One region of the Streptomyces ovatisporus genome, then DNA from elsewhere that is predicted to be linked to it. Evidence: predicted binding sites of a transcription regulator. Region 1 holds the regulator's gene; the other holds the start of a gene.

The links. Region 1 encodes HspR, which represses chaperone genes until heat shock. Its sites were predicted from a motif close to TTGAGNNNNNNNNNCTCAA; they were not measured.
Region 2: lon (endopeptidase La) is a predicted target of HspR. The motif match lies at 2,923-2,941, and genes of this name have one in related genera.

The regions. Positions count from the first base shown of each region.
Region 1 covers NZ_JBHSFH010000007.1:717,915-728,139, forward strand. Annotated here, with positions in the region: gene ACFPA8_RS17000 ((Fe-S)-binding protein) at 22-2,343, opposite strand; gene dnaK (molecular chaperone DnaK) at 2,689-4,560, shown strand; gene grpE (nucleotide exchange factor GrpE) at 4,557-5,297, shown strand; gene dnaJ (molecular chaperone DnaJ) at 5,391-6,590, shown strand; gene ACFPA8_RS17020 (heat shock protein transcriptional repressor HspR) at 6,592-7,047, shown strand; gene ACFPA8_RS17025 (VOC family protein) at 7,132-7,485, opposite strand; gene ACFPA8_RS17030 (trypsin-like serine peptidase) at 7,670-8,482, shown strand; gene ACFPA8_RS17035 (pyridoxamine 5'-phosphate oxidase family protein) at 8,585-9,004, opposite strand; gene clpB (ATP-dependent chaperone ClpB) at 9,139-10,225, shown strand, end outside.
Region 2 covers NZ_JBHSFH010000004.1:263,667-273,891, reverse strand. Annotated here, with positions in the region: gene ACFPA8_RS06060 (lysozyme) at 1-263, shown strand, start outside; gene lon (endopeptidase La) at 477-2,900, opposite strand; gene ACFPA8_RS06050 (spermidine synthase family protein) at 3,186-4,007, shown strand; gene ACFPA8_RS06045 (response regulator transcription factor) at 4,087-4,920, shown strand; gene ACFPA8_RS06040 (HAMP domain-containing sensor histidine kinase) at 5,107-6,219, shown strand; gene ACFPA8_RS06035 (multifunctional oxoglutarate decarboxylase/oxoglutarate dehydrogenase thiamine pyrophosphate-binding subunit/dihydrolipoyllysine-residue succinyltransferase subunit) at 6,491-10,225, shown strand, end outside.

The sequences.
Region 1 (10,225 bases):
GGAAGAGCCGTGTGGGAGGAGTTACTGCGCGGGTTCGGGCTCCGCCGTCTCCTCCGAGCCGCTGTCCCCGGCCGGCTCCCCGGGCGTCTTCACGGAGTCCAGCAGCAGTTGGGCGACGTCCACGACCCGCAGGTCCTCCTTCGCCTTGTTGTCGTTCTTCTTGCCGTTGACGGAGTCCGTCAGCATGACGAGGCAGAAGGGGCACGCCGTCGAGACGATGTCGGGATTCAGGGAGAGTGCTTCGTCGACGCGCTCGTTGTTGATGCGCTTGCCGATGCGCTCCTCCATCCACATGCGGGCACCGCCGGCGCCGCAGCAGAAGCCGCGTTCCTTGTGACGGTGCATCTCCTCGTTCCGCAGGCCCGGGACCTTGCCGATGATCTCGCGCGGGGGCGTGTAGACCTGGTTGTGGCGGCCCAGGTAGCACGGGTCGTGGTACGTGATCAGGCCCTCGACCGGCGTGACCGGGACCAGCCTGCCCTCGTCGACGAGGTGCTGGAGCAGCTGCGTGTGGTGGATGACCTCGTAGTGGCCGCCCAGCTGCGGGTACTCGTTCGCGAGCGTGTTGAAGCAGTGCGGGCAGGTTGCGACGATCTTCTTCTTCGACTTCTCGACCGTCACGCCTTCCGCTCCGTCTTCGTCCGGGGCGGACTCGCCGAAGGCGGCGTTGAGCGTGGCGACGTTCTCCTCGCCGAGCTGCTGGAAGAGGAACTCGTTGCCCAGCCGGCGGGGCGAGTCACCGGTGCACTTCTCGTCGCCGCCCATGATCGCGAAGTTGACTCCCGCGATGTGCAGCAGCTCGGCGAAGGCCTTCGTGGTCTTCTTGGCCCGGTCCTCCAGCGCCCCGGCGCAGCCCACCCAGTACAGGTAGTCGACCTCGGTGAGGTCCTCGACCGTCTTGCCCACGACCGGTACCTCGAAGCCGGTCGCCTCGGCGAGCTCCTTGGTCCACTCCAGGCGCTGCTTCTTCGCCAGGCCCCAGGGGTTGCCCTTCTTCTCCAGGTTCTTCAGCATCGTCCCGGCCTCGCTCGGGAACGCGCTCTCGATCATCACCTGGTAGCGGCGCATGTCGACGATGTGATCGACGTGCTCGATGTCGACGGGGCACTGTTCGACGCACGCGCCGCACGTCGTGCACGACCACAGCACGTCCGGGTCGATGACCCCGCCCAGCCCGTCCGGTGCGGCCTCCGCGGTGCCGATCAGCGGACGCTCGGCCTCGTCCAGCGCGGACTGCGGTACGTCCTTCAGCTGCTCCTCGGTCGCCTTCTCCTCGCCCTCCATGGTCTTCCCGCCGCCGGCGAGCAGGTAGGGGGCCTTGGCGTGCGCGTGGTCGCGCAGGGACATGATCAGCAGCTTGGGCGAGAGGGGCTTGCCCGTGTTCCAGGCAGGGCACTGCGACTGGCAGCGGCCGCACTCGGTGCAGGTGGAGAAGTCGAGGATGCCCTTCCAGGAGAAGTGCTCGACCTGGGAGGCGCCGAACTGCGTCTCCTCGCCGTCCTCGTCGTCGAAGACGGTCTCGAAGTCGATCTCCTTGCCGCCGGACGTCATCGGCAGCAGCCCGCCGAGGGCGGTGCCGCCGCTCGCGTTCCGCTTGAACCAGATGTTCGGGAAGGCCAGGAAACGGTGCCAGGCGACGCCCATGTTGGTGTTGAGCCCGACGACGATCATCCACACGAACGACGTGCTGATCTTGATCATCGCGACCAGGTACACCAGGTTCTGCAGCGTGCCGACGCTCAGCCCGTCGAAGGCGGCGACGAGCGGGTACGAGGCCAGGTAGGCGGCCTTGTAGCCGGTCACGCCGTGCAGGGCGCCCTCCAGGCCCCTCAGCACCAGGATGGCCACGCCGATCGTGAGGATGACGTACTCGACGAAGTAGGCCTGGCCCGCCTTCGAGCCTGCGAAGCGGGACTTGCGTCCGGCCCGGTTCGGCAGGTTCGACAGCCGGATCGCGATGAGCGTGAGGATGCCCAGCGTCGTCATCAGGCCGACGAACTCGGTGAAGATCTCGTACGGGGCCCACGTACCGATGAGCGGCAGGGCCCAGTCGGCCACGAAGAGCTGGCCGAAGGCGTGCACGAGGGTGAGGACGAGCGCGAAGAATCCGATCGCGACGAACCAGTGTGCGACGCCGACGATGCCCCACCGGTTCATGCGTGTGTGCCCGAAGAACTCACGGGCCACGGTGAGAGTGCGCTGCTGCGGATCGTCGGTGCGGGTCCCGGCGGGCACCGGCGCTCCCAGACGGACGAAGCGATAGATCTGCGCGATGGCGCGCGCGAACAGCGCGATACCGACCGCGGCCAGCACCAGCGAAACGACGATCGCGGCGAGTTGCATGGAGGCTCCTCGGACCTGCGGGCGAGCATGCGTGCGGCTGCCCGGCTCGCTCTTGCGTACTAAGCGGTAACTTATCTAGTCCGTTCGAGAGTACCCACTTTCCCGGGGGTGCTGGTACCCGGGCGCGCGGTGATCTGCGTCGCGGGGGCGCGCGGTCAGTGCGGTGTGCGGCTCGTCCCCCGGTTCGCCGTTACCCGGCCCCCTCTCCGTGCCTGTTCAGTGGTCGGGTGCGCATAAAGTCGGCATAAGAGTTGAGTCGCTTCCACTCAAGGCGTTTGACGTTCCCCCTTCCGCCGTGCACTCTTGAGTCAGCTTCACTCAAGACATCAGCTGGAGGAAACCGAAATGGCACGTGCGGTCGGCATCGACCTGGGCACGACGAACTCCGTCGTCAGTGTTCTCGAAGGCGGTGAGCCCACCGTCATCACCAACGCCGAGGGCGCCAGGACCACGCCGTCCGTCGTGGCGTTCGCGAAGAACGGCGAGGTGCTCGTCGGCGAGGTGGCCAAGCGTCAGGCCGTCACCAACGTCGACAGGACGGTCCGGTCGGTCAAGCGCCACATGGGCACCGACTGGAAGATCAACCTGGACGGCAAGGACTTCAATCCGCAGCAGATGAGCGCCTTCATCCTGCAGAAGCTGAAGCGGGACGCGGAGGCCTACCTCGGCGAGAAGGTCGAGGACGCGGTCGTCACCGTCCCGGCGTACTTCAACGACGCCGAGCGCCAGGCCACCAAGGAGGCCGGTGAGATCGCGGGCCTCAACGTGCTGCGCATCGTCAACGAGCCGACCGCCGCCGCCCTCGCCTACGGGCTCGAGAAGGAGGACCAGACGATCCTGGTCTTCGACCTCGGTGGCGGTACTTTCGACGTCTCGCTGCTGGAGATCGGCGACGGCGTCGTCGAGGTGAAGGCCACCAACGGCGACAACCACCTCGGCGGTGACGACTGGGACCAGCGCGTCGTCGACCACCTGGTCAAGCAGTTCCACTCCGGCCACGGCGTGGACCTCGGCAAGGACAAGATGGCTCTCCAGCGTCTCCGCGAGGCCGCGGAGAAGGCGAAGATCGAGCTGTCCAGCTCCACCGAGACCAACATCAACCTGCCCTACATCACGGCTTCCGCCGAGGGCCCGCTGCACCTGGACGAGAAGCTCACGCGCGCCCAGTTCCAGCAGCTCACCCAGGACCTGCTGGAGCGCTGCAAGACGCCGTTCCACAACGTCATCAAGGACGCCGGCATCCAGCTGTCCGAGATCGACCACGTCGTTCTCGTCGGCGGCTCGACCCGTATGCCCGCCGTCGCGGAGCTGGTCCGCGACCTGACCGGCGGCAAGGACGCGAACAAGGGCGTCAACCCGGACGAGGTCGTCGCCATCGGCGCCAGCCTCCAGGCCGGTGTGCTCAAGGGCGAGGTCAAGGACGTCCTGCTGCTGGACGTCACCCCGCTGTCCCTCGGCATCGAGACCAAGGGCGGCATCATGACCAAGCTGATCGAGCGGAACACCACGATCCCGACGAAGCGCTCGGAGACCTTCACCACGGCCGAGGACAACCAGCCGTCGGTGCAGATCCAGGTCTTCCAGGGCGAGCGCGAGATCGCGGCGTACAACAAGAAGCTCGGCATGTTCGAGCTGACGGGCCTGCCGCCCGCTCCGCGCAACGTCCCCCAGATCGAGGTCACCTTCGACATCGACGCGAACGGCATCATGCACGTCTCCGCGAAGGACCTCGGAACGGGCAAGGAGCAGCGGATGACCGTCACCGGCGGCTCGGCGCTGCCGAAGGAAGACATCGAGCGCATGATGCGCGATGCCGAGCAGTACGCCGACGAGGACGCCAAGCGCCGCGAGTCCGCCGAGACGCGCAACCAGGCCGAGCAGCTGGTCTACACGACGGAGAAGTTCCTCCAGGACAACGAGGAGAAGGTCCCCGGCGAGATCAAGACCGAGGTCGAGGCCGCCGTCGAGGAGCTGAAGGAGAAGCTGAAGGGCGAGGACACCGCGGCGATCCGCGAGGCCAGCGAGAAGGTCGCGGCGACCAGCCAGAAGCTGGGTCAGGCCATGTACGCCGACGCGCAGGCCGCTCAGGGTGAGGCCGGCGCGCAGGGCGGGGCCGAGGGCGCCGCGGGCGGCGGGGCCAAGGCCGACGGTGACGACGACGTCGTGGACGCCGAGATCGTGGACGACGAGCAGAAGCCGAAGGATGGTGCAGCGTGACGGAGGAGACCCCGGGCTTCGACCAGAAGTCCGACGTCCCCACCGACGCCGTACAGCCCGATGACGCTGCGGCGCAGGCCGCCGGTGCTTCCCCCGCCGACGAGGCGGGGGGCCCGGCGGACGGGGCCGGGGACGTGACCGAGACCGAGCAGGAAGGCCAGGGCGGACAGGAACCGCTCCAGGGGCAGGTCCAGGGCCAGGCCGCGGACCTGGGCCCGCAGGAGGCGGCGCTGACCGCCCAGCTGGACCAGACCCGCACGGCGCTGCACGAGCGCACGCAGGATCTGCAGCGTCTCCAGGCCGAGTTCCAGAACTACCGCCGCCGCGTCGAGCGGGACCGCGCCGCCGTCAAGGAGGTCGCTGTCGCGAACCTGCTGACGGAGCTGCTGCCCGTGCTCGACGACATCGGCCGTGCGCGGGACCATGGCGAACTCGTCGGCGGATTCAAGTCCGTCGCCGAGTCGCTGGAGATGGTCGCCGCCAAGATGGGTCTGATGCAGTTCGGCAAGGAGGGGGAGCCCTTCGACCCGACTGTGCACGAGGCGCTGATGCACTCGTACTCGCCCGACGTCACGGAGACGACGTGCGTGCAGATCCTTCAGCCCGGGTATCGCATCGGCGAGCGTACGATCCGTCCCGCCAGGGTCGGTGTCGCTGAGCCGCAGCCGGGTGCTCAGGCCCCGGCAGGCGAGGAGCCCGCCGACGAAGAGGAGAACGGTGGCCCCGAGCAGGGCTGACCACGGAAGCGAGCCGGCCATCGGCAGGGGGACCGGCCCGGACGGCGGGCCGGTCTCCGACCGGGGTACCGAGCGGGAGGAGGGACGCCGCGGATGAGTACGAAGGACTTCATCGAGAAGGACTACTACAAGGTTCTCGGCGTCCCGAAGGACGCCACCGAGGCCGAGATCAAGAAGGCCTACCGCAAGCTCGCACGCGAGAACCACCCCGACGCCAACAGGGGCGACGCCAAGGCCGAGGAGCGCTTCAAGAACGCTTCGGAGGCGTACGACGTACTGGGCGACGCCAAGCGCCGCAAGGAGTACGACGAGGCGCGCACCCTGTTCGGCAACGGCGGGATCAGGACCGGCGGGCCCGGTGGTCCCGGCGGCGCGGGCGGTTTCAACTTCGACCTGAGCGACCTCTTCGGGGGCGGCCAGCCGGGCGGTGGCCCCGGCGGTCCCGGTGGCGCCGGCGGCTTCGGCGGCGGTCTCGGTGACGTCTTCGGCGGTCTGTTCAACCGCGGCGGCGCCGGTACGCGTACGCAGCCCCGCCGGGGTCAGGACGTCGAGTCCGAGGTGACGCTCAGCTTCACCGAGGCCGTCGACGGCGCCACCGTTCCGCTGCGCATGTCGTCGTCCGCGGCGTGCAAGGCGTGCGCCGGCACGGGCGACAAGAACGGCACACCCCGGGTGTGCCCCACCTGCGTCGGGACCGGCCAGGTCTCACGCGGCGGGGGTGGCGGCTTCTCGCTGACCGACCCGTGCCTGGACTGCAAGGGCCGCGGCCTGATCGCCCAGGACCCGTGCGACACGTGCAAGGGGTCCGGCAAGGCGACGAGTTCGCGCACCATGCAGGTCCGCATCCCCGCGGGCGTCAGCGACGGGCAGCGCATCAGGCTGCGCGGCAAGGGCGCACCCGGCGAGCGGGGCGGTCCGGCCGGTGACCTCTATGTGATCGTGCACGTCGACCGGCATCCGGTCTTCGGCCGCCGCGGCGACAACCTGACGGTGACCGTGCCCGTCACCTACCCGGAGGCGGCGCTCGGCGGCGAGATCAAGGTGCCGACGCTCGGCGGTCCGCCCGTCACGCTCAAACTGCCGCCGGGAACGCCGAGCGGCCGTACGATGCGGGCACGCGGAAAGGGCGCAGTCCGCAAGGACGGGACGCGCGGCGATCTGCTGGTCACCATCGACGTATCGGTACCCAAGGATTTGAGCGACAAGGCGAAGGGCATCCTGGAGTCCTACCGCGAGGCGACGGCAGCGGAGGACCCGAGGGCCCAGCTGTTCAAGGCCGCGAAGGGAGACTGAGGTGAACGGCCGGGGCGGACGACGCAATCCTTATCAGCTGACGGACGAGTCACCGGTGTACGTCATCTCGGTGGCTGCTCAGCTCTCGGGCCTGCACCCGCAGACGCTGCGCCAGTACGACCGCCTCGGCCTCGTCTCACCGGACCGGGCGGCCGGACGTGGCCGGCGGTACTCCGCGCGGGACATCGAACTGCTGCGTCAGGTGCAGGAGTTGAGCCAGGACGAGGGCATCAACCTCGCGGGCATCAAGCGCATCATCGAACTGGAGAACCAGGTCGCCGCGCTCAAGTCCCGTGTCGTCGAACTCCAGCAGGCGGTCGAGGGCGCAGCGGCGGCCATGCGGCAGCGCGAGGCGCAGGTCCACGCCTCCTACCGGCGTGACCTGGTGCCGTACCAGGACGTGCATCCGCAGTCCGGCGCACTGGTCGTCTGGCGTCCCAAGAAGAGCCGCGACTGAGCGCACCCCCGGACCGGGACGGCCCCCTCGCGCGTGCGGCGCGCAGGGGGCTTCGGCCTGCCGGGCCCGGTGCGGTGCCCGGCGTCACGTGCGGCGCGGGCCCAGCACGCAGAACTCGTTGCCCTCCGGGTCCGCGAGGACGACCCAGGACTCCTCGCCCTGGCCCACGTCCGCGTGGCGGGCGCCGTGCGCCAGGAGGCGGGCCACCTCCGCCTCCTGGTCGTCGGGACGGAAGTCGAGATGCAGCCGGTTCTTGGAGACCTTGGCATCCGGGACGAGCACGAAGAGCAGCCCGGGGAGGCGGTCGGGAGTCTCCCGGATCTCGTATTCCTCGGCGGATTCGTCGACCACCACCCAGCCCAGCGCCTCCGCCCACCAGGAGCCCAGCGCGACGGGGTCCGCCGCGTCGATCAGAACTTGTTCCCACTCCAGGGTCATGCCGGGGAGCGTAATGCCGGACGCGGCGTCCTGACACCGGGTTTCCCCGGAGGCGGCGGTGCTGTGCAACGGCCGCCGTGCAGCCTGCCCGACACGTACGGCGGTACGGCGCGGAACATGCGGGTGTAACCCGACCGGGTGTGTGCAGTTGGCCGCAGCGGCGGGTCGGTCCGAGCGTGGGGGCATGACGTCGACGCGCGCGGCACTCGCCGCTTTCGTGACATGCACCACCGCTCTGGCCGTGATGGGGGCGGCCGGGGCGCCGACGCCCTACCCGCCGCCCTCCGAGGGGAGCCGGTGGCCGCACGGGACCGTCAAGACGGTGGGGAGGCTCGTCGCGAAGCTGTCGGGCAATCAGGTCGAGTCCTGCTCGGCCGCCGTCGTCGACTCTCCGAGCGGCAGTGTGGTGGCCACCGCCGCCCACTGCATCGCCAGCCCGGAGCGTCCGCAGAAGCCGGAGGCGGTCTACTTCCAGCCCGGTTACGAGGGGGAGGGCGGCCCGAAGGCCGTGCTCGCGAAGGGCTGGAAGGCGGAGTCGTGGCGGACGGCACCCGGCTGGAACGTGAAGAAGGAGCTGGAGACGATCCTTCCGCACGACTGGGCGTTCCTGCGGATGGAGAAGCGGGGCGGGCGCACCATCCAGGACGTCCACGGTGCGAACACCCTGAAGACGGAGCCGGTTCCGGGCGGCACCACCGCCACGCTCGGCTACCCGGTCACCTCGCCGTACGACGGGGAGACGCTCAACTACTGCGCGGGGAAGGCCCACCGCTACGGGCGCGGCGAGATCGCGGCGGCCAACGTCGGAGCCCTGGCGCTCGAGCCGTGCCGGCTGACGCAGGGCGTCAGCGGCGGTCCGTGGCTCCGGGACTTCGACAAGGCGCGGGGGGCGGGGACGCTGGTGGCGGTCACGTCGGTCGGCTCGGACGACGAGCTGCTGGGACGGCCCTACCCGAGGTCGGCGAAGACGGTGCTGAAGGAGATCGGGGGCCGCTGAGGGAACCCCGGAGCACACGGCCGCCGAGGCGGGCGCCCGTCCTGGCAGGAGGCGGCAGGAGGCGCGTCCTGGCTGCTGCGCCTCCTGCCGTGCCGCGCCGTGTCAGATGCCCCGGCCCATCGTGCGGTCCACGGCGATCTCGATCAGTACGCGCTCCGGGTTGGGCCGGGGACGGCGGCCGTAGCGCTCCTCGTAGCGGCGCTCGGCGTCCGAGACCACGTCCGCCTCCGTACGGATGCGGGCGCGGCCTTCCAGCGTCGACCAGCGTCCGCCGTCGACCTGGCAGAGCGCGACCCGCATGCCTTTCTCGCCCGCTTCGGCGATGTTGCGCACCTTCTTGCTGGTGCGGCGTGAGACGACGCGGGCCGTTGCCGTGTCCGGTTCGAAGGTGACGCTGACGGGCACCACGTGCGGGGTGCCACCGGGCCGGAGGGTCGTGAGCGTGGAGTAGTGGCGTTCGCGCCAGAAGGCCGCGAGGGCTTCGGGGACGTTGAGAGCGGGAGATGGGGACGTACTCGTCATGGGAACGAACGTAACGCGGCAATAGTTGAGTGGAATAGACTCAACTTGCTGGATGCTGAAGACTTCAGTGGAAGGCGGGACCGGCCCGGCCGGGCCGGAGCAGACGAAGCGAGACGAAGGAGGCACGCACGCAAGTGGACGCCGAGCTGACGAACAAGAGCCGTGACGCGATCAGTGGGGCGAACGACCGTGCGGTGACGGACGGACACCCCGACATCACCCCTGCCCACCTGCTCCTCGCGCTGCTCCAGGGCGAGGACAACGAGAACGTGTCCGACCTGCTCGCCGCCGCCGACGCCGATCAGGCCGCACTCCGCTCGGGCGCCGAGCGGCTGCTCGCCGCGCTCCCCAGCGTCAAGGGGTCGACGGTCGGCAAGCCGCAGCCCGACCGTCCCCTGCTGTCGGTCATCGCCGACGCCGCCCAGCGGGCCAAGGACCTCGGCGACGCGTACGTCTCCACCGAGCACCTGCTGATCGCCCTCGCCGCCAAGGGCGGGCACACGGCCGACCTGCTCCGGGACAACGGCGCCACGGACAAGAAGCTGCTGGAGGCGTTCCAGTCAGTGCGCGGAAGCCGGCGTGTGACGACGCCCGACCCGGAGGGCACGTACAAGGCACTGGAGAAGTTCGGCACCGACTTCACCGCCGCTGCCCGCGAGGGCAGGCTCGACCCCGTCATCGGGCGGGACCAGGAGATCCGGCGCGTCGTGCAGGTGCTCTCCCGGCGTACGAAGAACAACCCGGTGCTCATCGGCGAGCCCGGCGTCGGCAAGACCGCGGTCGTGGAGGGGCTCGCACAGCGGATCGTCAAGGGCGACGTGCCCGAGTCGCTGCGCGACAAGCGGCTGTGGGCGCTGGACCTGGGCGCGATGGTGGCAGGCGCGAAGTACCGCGGCGAGTTCGAGGAACGTCTGAAGACCGTGCTGTCGGAGATCAAGGAGAGCGACGGCCAGATCATCACCTTCATCGACGAGCTGCACACGGTCGTCGGTGCGGGCGCCGGCGGCGACTCCGCCATGGACGCGGGCAACATGCTCAAGCCGATGCTCGCCCGCGGCGAGCTGCGGATGGTCGGCGCCACCACGCTCGACGAGTACCGCGAGCGGATCGAGAAGGACGCCGCTCTGGAGCGCCGCTTCCAGCAGGTGCTCGTGGCGGAGCCCACGGTGGAGGACTCCATCGCGATCCTGCGCGGGCTCAAGGGCCGGTACGAGGCACACC
Region 2 (10,225 bases), on a different contig from region 1:
CGAACACCTACAAGGCGCGCACCGGCCGCGACGCCGTCATCTACACGACCACGGACTGGTGGACGACCTGCACCGGCAACAACGGCGGCTTCGGGAACACCAACCCGCTGTGGATCGCCCGGTACGCGTCCGCGCCCGGCACGCTGCCGAACGGCTGGGGCTTCCACACCTTCTGGCAGTACACCTCGACCGGCCCGATCGTGGGTGACCACAACTCCTTCAACGGTTCGATGGACCGTCTGAAGGCGCTCGCCAACGGCTGACGGCGGCCGGCCGACAGTCACGGGAGCCCGCGCCCCGCGCCGCGCCGGAGTTCCGGCCCCGGCGCGGCGCTCCCAGCCGGGAGGGGGTGCCCGGTGACGGCTGCACGGCCGTCACCGGGAGCTCCCGTTCGCCGCGTCGACGGCTGCCGCCCCGAGCACGGGGGATGCGAGACACTCTCAACTCCGGCTCTGGGCCGGTGTGTTCGGGGCCGGTCAGGCAGCCACCGGGAGCTCCCGTTCGCCGTCCAGGCAACCGGACCCGGCCGGCGTCAGGGCCAGTTCCAGCACCTGGCGGATGTCGGAGAGGGGACGGACGTCGAGCCTCTCCAGCACCTCCTCGGGCACATCGTCGAGGTCGGGCTCGTTCCGCTTGGGGATGATCACCGTGCTGATCCCGGCCCGGTGCGCCGCCAGCAGCTTCTGCTTGACGCCGCCGATGGGCAGCACCCGTCCCGTCAGGGAGACCTCACCCGTCATCGCCACGTCCGTACGCACCTGACGGCCGCTCAGCAGCGACGCCAGAGCCGTGGTCATGGTGACGCCCGCGCTCGGGCCGTCCTTGGGCACGGCGCCCGCCGGCACGTGCAGGTGGATGCCCCGGTCCTTCAGATCGGCGACCGGCAGCTCCAACTCCGCGCCGCGCGACCGCAGATACGACAGCGCGATGTGCGCGGACTCCTTCATCACGTCGCCGAGCTGCCCGGTCAGGGTCAGTCCGGAGCCACCCGTCTCGGGGTCGGCGAGCGACGCCTCGACGAAGAGCACATCACCGCCTGCGCCCGTGACCGCCAGGCCCGTGGCGACACCCGGCACGGACGTACGCCGCTCGGCCGGGTCCTGGGCGGACTCGGGGGTGTGGTGCGGACGTCCGATCAGACCGCGCAGCTCGTCCGGGCCCACCACGAAGGGCAGTTCCCGTTCGCCCAGTTCGTGCTGGGCCGCCACCTTGCGCAGCACCCGGGAGACCGCACGCTCCAGGTTGCGGACGCCGGCCTCCCGCGTGTACTCGGCGGCCAGCTTGCGCAGCGCGCCGTCCTCCAGCCGGACCTCACCGCTCTCGAGGCCGGTCCGCTCCAGCTGGCGGGGCAGCAGGTGGTCGCGGGCGATGGTGACCTTCTCGTCCTCGGTGTAGCCGTCGAGCTGCACGACCTCCATGCGGTCCAGCAGTGCCTCGGGGATCGCTTCGAGGACGTTGGCGGTCGCGAGGAACACCACGTCCGACAGGTCGAGTTCGACCTCCAGGTAGTGGTCGCGGAACGTGTGGTTCTGGGCCGGGTCGAGCACTTCGAGCAGTGCCGCGGCCGGGTCGCCGCGGAAATCGGAGCCGACCTTGTCGACCTCGTCCAGCAGCACCACCGGGTTCATCGAGCCGGCTTCCTTCACCGCCCGCACGACACGTCCGGGCAGCGCCCCGACGTACGTACGCCGGTGGCCCCGGATCTCCGCCTCGTCCCGGACGCCGCCGAGCGCGACGCGGACGAACTTGCGCCCCATGGCCCTCGCCACTGATTCGCCGAGGGAGGTCTTGCCGACGCCCGGCGGGCCGACCAGTGCGAGGACCGCACCGCCACGCCGCCCTCCGACCACGCCGAGACCGCGCTCGTCGCGGCGCTTGCGCACCGCGAGGTACTCGGTGATGCGCTCCTTCACGTCCTGCAGACCCGCGTGGTCGGCGTCGAGGACGGCCTGGGCCCCGGCCACGTCGTAGGCGTCCTCCGTCCGCTCGTTCCAGGGCAGTTCCAGGACGGTGTCGAGCCAGGTACGGATCCAGCTGCCCTCCGGCGACTGGTCGGAGGAGCGCTCCAGCTTCTCGACCTCCTTGAGCGCCGCCTTGTGCACGTGCTCGGGAAGGGCCGCGGCCTCGACGCGGGCGCGGTAGTCCTCGCCCTCGTCCTCCGGGTCGCCGTTCAGCTCGGCCAGCTCCTTGCGCACGGCCTCCAGCTGGCGGCGCAGCAGGAACTCCCGCTGCTGCTTGTCGACGCCTTCCTGGACGTCCTTCGCGATCGACTCGGCGACGTTCTGCTCGGCCAGGTGGTCGCGCAGCGAGGCGACCGCGAAGCGCAGCCGGTCGACCGGGTCGGAGGTCTCCAGCAGTGTCAGCTTCTGCTCGGTCGACAGGAACGGGGAGTACCCGGCGTTGTCGGCGAGCTGGCCCACGTCGTCGATCTGCTGAAGGCGGTCGACGACCTGCCATGCACCTCGCTTGCGGAGCCAGTCGGCGGCGAGCGCCTTGTACTCCGTCATCAGGTCGGCCGCGGTGTCGCTCTGGTCGTCCGGCTGGGATGCGGACTCCTCGACGACGGTGCCCTCGACCCACAGCGCGGCGCCGGGACCCGTCGTCCCGGCCCCGATCCGGACGCGCAGCCGGCCGCGGATCAGGGCGCCGGGATCGCCGTCGGCGAGCCGGCCGACCTGCTCGACGCGGCCGAGCACGCCGATGCCCGCGTAGCTTCCCCCGACCCGCGGCACGAGCAGGACCCGCGGTTTCTCACCGTCGGGGGCGGCGGCCTGCGCGGCCTCGACCGCAGCCCGCACCTCGCTGTCGGACAGGTCCATTGGCACCACCATTCCCGGCAGCACGACCTCGTCGTCGAGGGGCAGCACGGGCAGGGTGAGCGTTGTGGACTTCGACGCCATGATCTCTCCCTAGGCAGGCAAGTTGAGCTATGCCCACTCAATGCATGTACCCCGAGGAATGTTCCGCGCCGGAGCCTCTGTTCGCCAGCAGCGATCGCCGGGCCGACCCGGCGGGACGCGACGGCATGCGACGGCACCGGGCGGCAGGCAACGGCACGGGTGAGACGGCCGCAGTCCCCTCTGTTGAACCCCGCAGGGCGCTCGGGGCTTCCCCGCACGGGCAGCGAACGCCGGGACGGACCGCCGACGCGGCACGCGGCACGCGGCACGCGGCAGAATCAGGGGATGCACCTGGAAGCCGGCTCCGCATCCCCCGTCGCACCCGCCGCCGAACCGCCCGTCGTGCTCGACCGCCGCGAAGGCCCGCACGGCGAGGTCGTACTGCGGCGCCACGGCGAGCTGCTGCAGATCATCTCCAACGGGACGTTCCTGATGGACACCTCCGACGGCCGGTCCGAGCGGCTCCTCGTACGGGCGGCACTGGAGGAGCTACGAGGGCGGAAGAGTCCGGAAACTGCCGCAACCTCCGGCCAGGAGCCGGGTTCCGGGCGCCTCGGGCACGGCCCGTCCACGGGCCCGCGCCTGCTCGTCGGAGGGCTCGGCGTCGGCTTCTCCCTCGTCGAGGCGGCGGCCGAACCGGCCTGGGGCCGTATCACTGTCGTGGAACGCGAGGAAGCGGTGATCGACTGGCACCGCCCCGGCGGCCCCCTCTCCCCGCTGTCGGCCGAGGCCCTGCGCGACCCGCGTACGGAGATCGTCCACGCGGACCTCGTGGAGTACCTGCGCGGGGACGACGCCACCCCCGGCGGCCCCCTCTTCGACTTCTTCGACTTCTTCGACCTCTTCGACGTCCTCTGCCTGGACATCGACAACGGCCCGGGCTGGACCGTCACGGAGGACAACGAGTCCCTCTACTCCCCCGCCGGACTGGCGGCCTGCGGAGCACGGCTGGCGCCGGGCGGCGTACTGGCCGTCTGGTCCGCTCAAGCCGACCCGACATTCGACGATGCGTTGCGCAATGCCGGATTCGAGGGGGTTCGCACCCATGAGGTCCCCGTCGTCCGAGGCGTCCCCGACGTGGTTCACTTCGCAATCAAACCGGCATAGCCGAGGCCGACTCGGGCCCTTTACGCTTCTGCAAGCACGTATACAAACAAGCCACGGTGCCATCCAGGGGCGGGGTCGAATGGACCAGAAGAACATCACACCAGCACAGAGCAGCAACGCCTCCGCGGCGACCACCCCCGGCGCTCAGCGCCGAATCCTGGTCGTGGAGGACGATCCGACGATCGTGGACGCGATCGCCATGCGCCTCCGGGCCGAGGGCTTCCAGGTGCAGACGGCCGGCGACGGCCCTGCCGCGGTGGACACCGCCGAGGCCTGGCAGCCCGATCTGATCGTGCTCGACGTCATGCTGCCGGGCTTCGACGGCCTCGAGGTCTGCCGCAGAGTCCAGGCCCAGCGGCCGGTGCCCGTGCTGATGCTGACGGCACGCGACGACGAGACGGACATGCTCGTCGGGCTCGGCGTCGGCGCGGACGACTACATGACGAAGCCGTTCTCCATGCGCGAGGTCGCCGCACGGGTGCACGTACTGCTGCGCCGCGTCGAGCGGGCCACCCTCGCCGCGCACACACCGCGCAGCGGGATACTCCGCCTCGGCGAGCTGGAGATCGACCACGCGCAGCGCCGCGTCCGGGTCACCGGCGAGGACGTGCATCTCACGCCCACCGAGTTCGACCTGCTCGTCTGCCTCGCGCACTCCCCCCGCGCGGTGCTCTCGCGCGAACAGCTGCTCGCCGAGGTGTGGGACTGGGCGGACGCCTCCGGTACGCGCACCGTCGACAGCCACATCAAGGCGCTCCGCCGCAAGATCGGCGCCGACCGCATCCGTACGGTGCACGGCGTGGGCTACGCGCTGGAGACGCCGTCGTCGGGTCCGGGCGACGGGCCCACACCGGCGTCTGCGTCGTCGACGGCGGCGGGAAGCTCCCCGACCTCCGCCTTCGACGGGTCCTGACGGTGGCGGCCGGGCGTGACAGACGTGCCTGACACCTCTTCGGTGGCCTCTTCCCGCAGGGGTCCCCGCAGGGATACCCGCAGGGGTCCCCGCACCGACCGCGCGGCCCGCGCCAGGGCCGCGCTGCGCACCGCCAGGACGTTCCTGGGGCTCGTCCTGCGTGCGCTGGTCCGCCTGCACCGGAGGCTGCGGCGCCGCTGGGAGCCCGTCTGGACGGGCTGGATCGACAGGATCTGGGAAGGGCTGCGCCCGCTGGACCCGTACCGCTCGGTGAAGGCGGCGCTCGGGGCACTCGTGATCGTCTCCGTGGTGATCACCACGCTGCTCGCGCTCTTCGCGGTCAACTCCGCGACAGAGCTGCGGGTGATCACCATCATCTCGATCATCGCCTCGCTGCTGATCACCCAGTTCGTCGCCCAGTCGCTCACGGCGCCGCTCGACGAGATGACGGCCGCGGCCAGGGCGATGGCCGACGGCGACTACTCACGCCGTGTACGGGGCGACCGGCGCGACGAGTTCGGCGAGCTCGCGGAGACCTTCAACCGCATGGCCGCCGACCTGGAAGCCGTCGACCAGCACCGCAAGGAGCTGGTGGCCAACGTCTCGCACGAACTGCGCACGCCCATCGCCGCCCTGCGCGCGGTGCTGGAGAACGTGGTGGACGGCGTCTCCGAAGCCGATCCGGAGACGATGCGCACGGCGCTCCAGCAGACGGACCGGCTGGGCAGACTCGTGGCGACCCTGCTCGACCTCTCGCGCCTGGACAACGGTGTCGTCCCGCTGCACTCCCGGCGCTTCGAGGTCTGGCCCTATCTGGCGGGCGTGCTCAAAGAGGCCAACATGAGCAAGGGCCAGGGGCACGCCCGCACGGACGTCCACCTGCATCTCGACGTCTCCCCGCCCGAACTGACGGCCTACGCGGACGCCGAGCGTCTGCACCAGGTCGTCGCGAACCTCATCGACAACGCGGTCAAGCACAGCCCTCCGCACGGCCGCGTGACGGTGCGGGCGCGTCCCGGTGCGAGCGAGGAGAGCCTGGAGGTGGAGGTACTGGACGAGGGGCCCGGCATCCCCGCGTCCGAACGTGCCCGCGTGTTCGAACGCTTCAACCGCACGAAGAGCTCCGAGGCGTCCTCGCAGCGCGGCGGCGGAACCGGCGGCGACGGCGGTACGGGCCTGGGCCTGGCGATCGCCCGCTGGGCGGTGGATCTGCACGGTGGCTGGATACGCGTGGCCGAATCTCCTCGCGGCTGCCGGATCCAGGTCACCCTTCCGGGCCTGGGAGCTCCGCAGGGTTGACGTACGCTCGAAGCATCGGCGACGCGTCAGGGGAGGAACGAACAGGGAGAACAGCGGAGACCCGCAGCCGTAGGACGCCGGAACCGGGAGCGCCGGTTCCTTACCGCGGCAAACCCTGTTTGTTTCCCGCCAAATACTGCGCTGAAACCGGACGCTTGATGTGACTTGCACGACGACAACCCCGGCCGGACTGCAAGTAACGCCGGTAGGGGCGTAGCCTTTATTTCCGCTGTCCACCATCTAAGGAACGCGGAAGAGGGCGGTTGCCGCCGTGTCGTCACAGTCCCCCAACAGCTCGAGCGTCTCGACCCAGCAGGACGGTCAGGGATCGGATCCCGCCGCCGTCTTCGGGCCAAACGAGTGGCTCGTCGACGAGATCTACCAGCAGTACCTCCAGGACCCGAACTCGGTAGACCGAGCCTGGTGGGACTTCTTCGCCGATTACAAGCCGGGCTCCGAGGCCGTCGGAGCCGTCGGAACACCGACGGCCGACTCCGCCGCCTCACCGGCCGCGGCAGCCGGCACTTCGGGAGCCGCCTCCGCCGCCCCGCCCACGGCCCCGCCGGGACCGGCGGCGGGCGGCGCGAAGCAGGCCCCGGCGAAGCCGGGTGCCGCCCAGGCCGCGCCCAAGGCGCCGGCGCCCGCGAAGCCCGCCACGGCGAAGCCCGCGGACAAGCCGGCCGGCGCGAAGCCCGCCACCGCACCCGCGAAGGCGTCGCAGGCCAAGGCCGCCGCCGCGAAGGGCGACGAGGGCGGTGCCGGGACCGAGGAGCCGGCAGGTCCGGAGTACGTGCCCATGCGCGGCCCCTCCGCCGCCGTGGCGAAGAACATGAACGCCTCGCTGGAGCTGCCCACCGCCACGTCGGTGCGTGCGGTCCCGGTGAAGCTGCTCTTCGACAACCGCATCGTCATCAACAACCACCTCAAGCGCGCCCGCGGCGGCAAGGTGTCCTTCACGCACCTGATCGGCTACGCCATGGTGCAGGCGCTGAAGGCGATGCCGTCGATGAACCACTCCTACACGGAGAAGGACGGCAAGCCGACGCTGGTCAAGCCCGACCACGTGAACCTCGGTCTGGCCATCGACCTGGTGAAGCCGAACGGCGACCGCCAGCTCGTCGTCGCCGCGATCAAGAAGGCGGAGACCCTCACCTTCTTCGAGTTCTGGCAGGCGTACGAGGACATCGTCCGCCGCGCCCGGCAGAACAAGCTGACGATGGAGGACTTCTCCGGCGTCACCTGCTCGCTGACCAACCCGGGCGGCATCGGCACCGTCCACTCCGTGCCGCGGCTCATGCCCGGTCAGGGTCTGATCCTGGGTGTGGGCGCGATGGAGTACCCGGCGGAGTTCCAGGGCACCTCGCAGGACACGCTCAACAGGCTCGGCGTCTCGAAGGTGATGACGCTCACGAGCACGTACGACCACCGCGTGATCCAGGGTGCCGCCTCCGGCGAGTTCCTGCGCGTCGTCAGCAAGCTGCTGCTCGGCGAGGAGCGGTTCTACGACGAGATCTTCAAGGCGCTGCGCATCCCGTACGAGCCGGTGCGCTGGAACCAGGACATCGACGCCTCCCACGACGACGACGTCACCAAGGCCGCCCGCGTCTTCGACCTGATCCACTCCTACCGGGTGCGCGGCCACATCATGGCCGACACCGACCCGCTGGAGTACAAGCAGCGCAAGCACCCCGACCTGGACATCACCGAGCACGGGCTCACGCTGTGGGACCTCGAGCGGGAGTTCGCGGTCGGCGGATTCGCCAACAAGTCGATGATGAAGCTGCGCGACATCCTCGGCGTCCTGCGCGACTCGTACTGCCGCACCACCGGCATCGAGTACATGCACATCCAGGACCCGAAGGAGCGCAAGTGGATCCAGGACCGCGTGGAGCGTCCGCACTCCAAGCCGGAGCGTGACGAGCAGCTGCGGATCCTGCGCAGGCTGAACGCGGCCGAGGCCTTCGAGACGTTCCTCCAGACCAAGTACGTGGGGCAGAAGCGGTTCTCGCTGGAGGGCGGCGAGTCCGTCATCCCGATGCTGGACGCGGTCCTCGACGCCGCCGCCGAGTCGCGCCTGGACGAGTGCGTGATCGGCATGGCCCACCGCGGCCGGCTGAACGTGCTGGCCAACATCGTCGGCAAGTCGTACGCCCAGATCTTCCGCGAGTTCGAGGGCAACCTCGACCCGAAGTCGATGCACGGCTCCGGCGACGTGAAGTACCACCTGGGCAACGAGGGCACCTTCACCGGCCTGGACGGCGAGCAGATCAAGGTCACGCTCACCGCCAACCCGTCGCACCTGGAGGCCGTCGACCCGATCGTCGAGGGCGTCGCACGCGCCAAGCAGGACATCATCGGCAAGGGCGGCACGGACTTCACCGTCCTGCCCGTTCAGCTGCACGGTGACGCGGCCTTCGCCGGCCAGGGCGTGGTGGCCGAGACGCTCAACATGTCGCAGCTGCGCGGCTACCGCACCGGCGGCACGGTGCACATCATCATCAACAACCAGGTCGGCTTCACCGCGGCCCCGGAGTCGGCGCGCTCGTCGATGTACTCCACGGACGTCGCGCGGATGATCGAGGCTCCGATCTTCCACGTGAACGGTGACGACCCGGAGGCCGTGGTCCGCGTCGCGCGGCTGGCCTTCGAGTACCGCCAGGCGTTCAACAAGGACGTCGTCATCGACCTGATCTGCTACCGGCGCCGCGGGCACAACGAGACCGACAACCCGCAGTTCACGCAGCCGCTGATGTACAACCTGGTCGACAAGAAGCGCTCGGTGCGCAAGCTCTACACCGAGTCCCTGATCGGCCGCGGCGACATCACGCTGGAAGAGGCCGAGCAGGCTCTGCAGGACTTCCAGGGTCAGCTGGAGAAGGTCTTCACCGAGGTCCGGGACGTCACCGACTCCCCCGCCCCGGCCGAAGTCCCGCAGCCCGAGCCGGAGTTCCCGGTCCACGTCGAGACGGGCGTCGGCCAGGAGGTCGTCAAGCGGATCGCCGAGTCGCAGGTGAACATCCCCGACCACGTCACCGTCCACCCGCGGCTGCTCCCGCAGCTCCAGCGGCGCGCGGCGATGATCGAGGACGGCACCATCGACTGGGGCATGGGCGAGACCCTGGCCATCGGCTCGCTGCTGATGGAGGGCACGCCCGTCCGGCTCGCCGGCCAGGACTCCCGCCGCGGCACCTTCGGTCAGCGTCACGCGGTGCTGCTCGACCAGAACACCGGCAACGACTACACGCCGCTGCTCTACCTCTCCGAGGACCAGGCCCGCTACAACGTCTACGACTCGCTGCTGAGCGAGTACGCGGCGATGGGCTTCGAGTACGGCTACTCCCTCGCCCGCCCCGAGGCGCTGGTCATGTGGGAGGCGCAGTTCGGCGACTTCGCCAACGGCGCACAGACGGTGATCGACGAGTTCATCACCTCCGCCGAGCAGAAGTGGAACCAGACGTCCGGCGTGACGCTGCTGCTCCCGCACGGCTACGAGGGCCAGGGCCCGGACCACTCCTCGGCCCGCATCGAACGGTTCCTCCAGCTGTGCGCGCAGAACAGCATGACGGTCGCGATGCCGTCCCTGCCGTCGAACTACTTCCACCTGCTGCGCTGGCAGGTCCACAACCCGCACCACAAGCCGCTGGTCGTCTTCACCCCGAAGTCGATGCTCCGGCTGAAGGCGGCGGCGTCGAAGGCCTCCGAGTTCACCACGGGTGGATTCCGTCCGGTCATCGGCGACGACTCCGTGGACCCGGGCGACGTCCGCAAGGTCGTCTTCTGCTCCGGCAAGGTCTACTACGACCTGAACGCCGAGCGTCAGAAGCGCGGTCTCACCGACACCGCGATCATCCGGCTGGAGCGGCTCTACCCGCTGCCCGGCACGGAGATCCAGGCCGAGATGGCGAAGTACAGCGGGGCCTCGAAGTTCCTGTGGGCCCAGGAGGAGCCGGCCAACCAGGGTGCATGGCCGTTCATCGCACTCAACCTGGTCGACCACCTGGACCTG